Regions from separate parts of the Sphingomonas sp. Ant20 genome, predicted to be linked through region 2. Evidence: riboswitches for the same ligand, from Rfam matches in the RefSeq annotation. Region 2 holds a riboswitch; the other holds the start of a gene.
The links. Region 2 has a riboswitch for thiamine pyrophosphate ahead of NI18_RS12750 (TonB-dependent receptor). Riboswitches for the same ligand answer to the same signal wherever they lie in the genome.
Positions count from the first base shown of each region.

Region 1: another riboswitch for thiamine pyrophosphate. It lies ahead of thiC (phosphomethylpyrimidine synthase ThiC); the one in region 2 lies ahead of NI18_RS12750 (TonB-dependent receptor).

Region 1 is NZ_JRVI01000060.1:39,370-41,566, forward strand. Features, by position in the region: gene NI18_RS10070 (MipA/OmpV family protein) at 1-665, shown strand, start outside; TPP riboswitch at 767-876, shown strand; partial or broken gene thiC (phosphomethylpyrimidine synthase ThiC) at 916-2,197, shown strand, end outside.
Region 2 is NZ_JRVI01000091.1:3,832-6,028, reverse strand. Features, by position in the region: gene NI18_RS12765 (outer membrane beta-barrel protein) at 1-20, opposite strand, end outside; gene NI18_RS12755 (FCD domain-containing protein) at 228-950, opposite strand; TPP riboswitch at 1,115-1,203, shown strand; gene NI18_RS12750 (TonB-dependent receptor) at 1,253-2,197, shown strand, end outside.

The DNA of each region.
Region 1 (2,197 bases), on a different contig from region 2:
TCACCCCCGGCGCGGTCGCGATCGGCACGATCCGCGGGCATGACTTCTTCACGCGCGGTACGCAGCTCTATGTGAACCTGATCCCCAATACCGGGTCGGTCGGGATCAACTACGAAGTCGGCGTTATCGCCGCCGTCCGCACCGATCGCACGGGCCGGGTCGACAACCGGCAGGTCCGCGCGCTCGGCAAGATCGACACGGCCTATGAAGTCGGCGGCTTTGTCGGCATCGGCAAGACCGGCGTCATCACCAGCGATTACGACACGCTGACCGCGCGTGTCGCCTATATCCACGACGTGTCGGGCACGCACGACAGCTATGTCATCACCCCGCAGGTCAACTACACGACGCCGCTGTCGGTCCGCACCCTGGTCGCCTTCGGCCTGTCGGCGGATTATGCAGGCAAGGGCTTTGGCCGGACCTATGCCGCGGTCACGCCGATCGGCACGATCAACAGCGGTCTGCGCACCTATGACATCAACGACAGCGGCTTCCGCCGGGTCAACGTCTCCGCGTTTGCTTTGCAGAGCCTGTCGGGCGATCTGCGCCGCGGCTTCGGCGTCGGCGCAGGGGTGCTCTACGGCCGCATGCTCGGCAAGTACAAGGACAGCCCGATCGTCGCGGACGCGGCGATGCCGACCAGTGGCTCGGCGCGGTGGGCCTGACCTACACCTTCTGATCGCAACCCGCCGATCGATCCGAAACCCCGTGCGGCCCGGCCGTGCGGGGTTTTTCCGTTTGCGCCCCCGTCCGTTGCGCCTATGCTCGCCCTACCCCGGGGGAGCGCCGATCCGCGCTTGAGAGGAAGGCAGGAGCCTTCGACCCGCTGAACCTGATCCGGTTGATACCGGCGGAGGGAGGGAGCGGTCGCCACAGAACCGCATGCCTTGCTCCGAGACCTTTAGGAGCAAGCGCATGGCCGATTACGATCCCCGCATCCCGACCGCCGACATCGGCGTCACCACCGGCCCGATCCGCGGCTCGCGGAAGATCCATGTCGCGGTGCCCTCCAGCCCCGACGTCCGCGTCGCGATGCGCGAGATCGTGCTCGACCCCAGTTGCTCCGAGCCGCCCTTGCGCGTCTACGACACCAGCGGTCCGTACACCGACCCCAGGGCGACGATCGACATCACGCCGGCCTGCCGCAACTCCGCCGCCAGTGGATCGAGGCGCGCGGCGACGTCGAGAGTTACGACGCGCGCGCGGTCCGGCCCGAGGATAATGGCCAGCTCGGCCCCGACCGCTCGGGCGGCGTCCCGCAATTTCCCGGCAGCATCAAGCGCCCGTTGCGCGCCAGGCTGGCGCCAATGTCAGCCAGATGCATTACGCACGCCGTGGCATCATCACGCCCGAGATGGAATATGTCGCGACGCGGGAGAATCTCGGCCGCGCGATGCTGAAAGAGTATAAGCGCGACGGCGAGAGCTTCGGTGCGTCGATCCCCGACTTCGTCACCCCCGAGTTCGTCCGCGACGAGGTCGCGCGCGGCCGCGCGATCATCCCCAACAACGTCAACCACCCCGAATCCGAGCCGATGGCGATCGGCCGCAACTTCCTGGTCAAGATCAACGCCAATATCGGCAATTCGGCGGTCGCGTCGAACGTCGCCGCCGAGGTCGACAAGCTCGTCTGGTCGATCCGCTGGGGCGCGGACACGGTGATGGACCTGAGCACCGGCCGCAACATCCACGACACGCGCGAATGGATCCTGCGCAACAGCCCCGTGCCGATCGGCACCGTGCCGATCTATCAGGCACTCGAGAAGGTCGGCGGCGTCGCCGAGGATCTGACTTGGGAGATCTTCCGCGACACGCTGATCGAACAGGCGGAGCAGGGCGTGGATTACTTCACGATCCACGCCGGCGTGCGCCTCGCCTATATCCCGATGACCGCCAAGCGGGTCACCGGCATCGTCTCGCGCGGCGGCTCGATCATGGCGAAATGGTGCCTCAGCCACCACAAGGAGAGCTTCCTCTACGAGCGCTTCGACGAGATCACCGAGATCATGAAGGCGTATGACATCGCCTATTCGCTCGGCGACGGGCTGCGCCCCGGCAGCATCGCCGACGCGAACGACGAGGCGCAGTTCAGCGAGCTCTACACGCTCGGTGAACTCACGCACCGCGCATGGAAGAGCGACGTCCAGGTTATGATCGAGGGCCCCGGCCATGTGCCGATGCACAAGATCAAGGAGAAT
Region 2 (2,197 bases):
TCGTCTCGAGCCCTTCGCATTGTTTCCCGTCATGTTTTCAATTGCTACCCGCATGATGCGCGGTCGCATTTCGTCCTTCGAGCTATTCCGGCGCTTGTCAAATCTCGACTCGCGGCACCGGGCCCAAGGGCACCGCGTCTCGATAAGTGAAAAGCGCGATCAGGTCGAGTGACGGCGTCGCACGGTGCTGTCCCTTGATCGTACACCGGGTCGCGACGATTCGGGTGTCAGGCCTCGGCGATCAGGCTGAGCACGTCGCCGATCAGGCGTCGCATCGCGTCGCGCGCACCATCGGCATCGCGCGCGGCGATCGCGACGGCGACCGCGGCATGGTCGGCGATGTTCGCGCTGCGCCCCTTGATACGGTTGGTGAAGCGGATCGAGGTGCGAAGCGCGGTTTCGACCACCGACTGGAACTGTGCGTAGAAGGGGTTGCGCGACGCGCGCAGGACGGCGACGTGGAACGCGATGTCCGCGTCGAGTGGATCGTCATAGCTGCGCTCAGCCGCGGCCATCCGCGCCAGCCCCGCCTCGATCGCGACCATGTCCTGTTCGGTGTGGTACAGCGCCGCGAGCGCCGCCGCTTCCGGTTCGATCCCGATCCGCAGCTGGTTGAACTGCTGGAGCAGCTCGACCGAGAATTTGCGGTCCAGCAGCCAGCGCAGCACATCGGTGTCGAACAGGTTCCAGCTGCTCGCTGGCTGGACGATCGTGCCCTGTCGCGGGCGCGCGCTGACCAGTCCCTTGGCGGTCAGCATCTTGACCGCCTCGCGGGTCACCGATCGGCTGACGCCATGCGCCACCGCGATCTCCGCCTCGGTCGGGAAGGGCCGATCCGTATATTGGCCGGTCACGATGGCCTTGCCGAGCAGGTCGAGCATGCCATGCGTAAGGTTCCGTCCCAGATCCCGATTCTCCAGGGCAACGACGTCGGTCAGCACACGCTCCATAAAGCCTGTGTGGCGCAAACCGGTCCGGCTGTCACCCACTGCAAGCGTCTGGGTGGCGTGGATTGTCATATAATTCTGCCGCGCGTGTGCCGGGAAGGCGCTGCGGAAGGGCGAACGGGCAATAACGCTATCCCCGGAAGACCGAACCGCCTAGACGGCGCGCTCCCCGGGGGGCCGCTGACGCGCGGCTGAGAGGTGGGCTGCAGCCCATGACCCGCTGAACCTGATCCGGTTGATACCGGCGTAGGGAGGGCTGGCGGCGCGTCCGTCGTCCCTCCGTGTGGAGTGGACGCAAGACCGTGATGATCCTTCGATTTGACCTGATGACGGGCCGGCCGCCCCGTGTTGCGTGCAGTGCGCTGGCAGTGGCACTTGCTGCTGTGGTGGCCTTCACCCCCGCCGGCGCGCAGACGCAGGCGGATTCGCGGGACGGCGCCGACCCGGTCGATATCCGCGTCGTCGGTCTTCTCGATCCCGAGGGGCTGCTCCCCGACCAGACGGTGCCCAAGTCCGAGAGCGCGATCGCCGCGGCGTTCATCACCAAGCAGGCGCCGACGCTCAACGCGTTCCAGCTGGTCAACCTCCTGCCCGGCGCGACCGTCGCGTCGAGTGATCCTTACGGCTTGTCGACCAGTTCGAGCCTGACGTTGCGCGGGCTGGGGCAGGACGAGATCGGTGTGACGATGGAGGGCGCGCCGCAGAACGACATTGGCTATTATTACGCCTATCCCTCGCAGTTCGCCGATACCGAGAATCTGCAGCGCATCGCGCTGGCGCAGGGCGCGGTCGATATCGCGTCGCCGACGCTGGGCGGTGCGGGCGGGTCGCTGTCGCTCTGGCTCGACGATCCGAGTGCGGCGCCGCGCGGGCTCGTCGACCTGTCGATCGGGTCCTATGCGGCGCGGCGCGGCTTCGTCCGGCTCGATAGCGGGCGGATCGGCCAGACGGGGCTGCGGGCGTTCGTCTCCTATTCGAACACGCGCGCGAACAACTGGCGCGGTGCCGGCCATGACACGCGCCAGCATGTCGATGCCAAGCTGCTCGGCGAATGGGGCAACGGCAACCGCGCGAGCCTGGCGCTGTCGTTCAACGATGCAAACTCGTCGACCTATCGCAGCCCGACGCTCGCCGAATGGCGCGCCCAGGGACGCGATTTCAACTTCGATGCGCGGTACAGTGCGGGCAACACCAATTACTGGCGGCTCTACCGCGCGCCGTTCCGCAACCTCTATGCGTCGGCGCCGGTG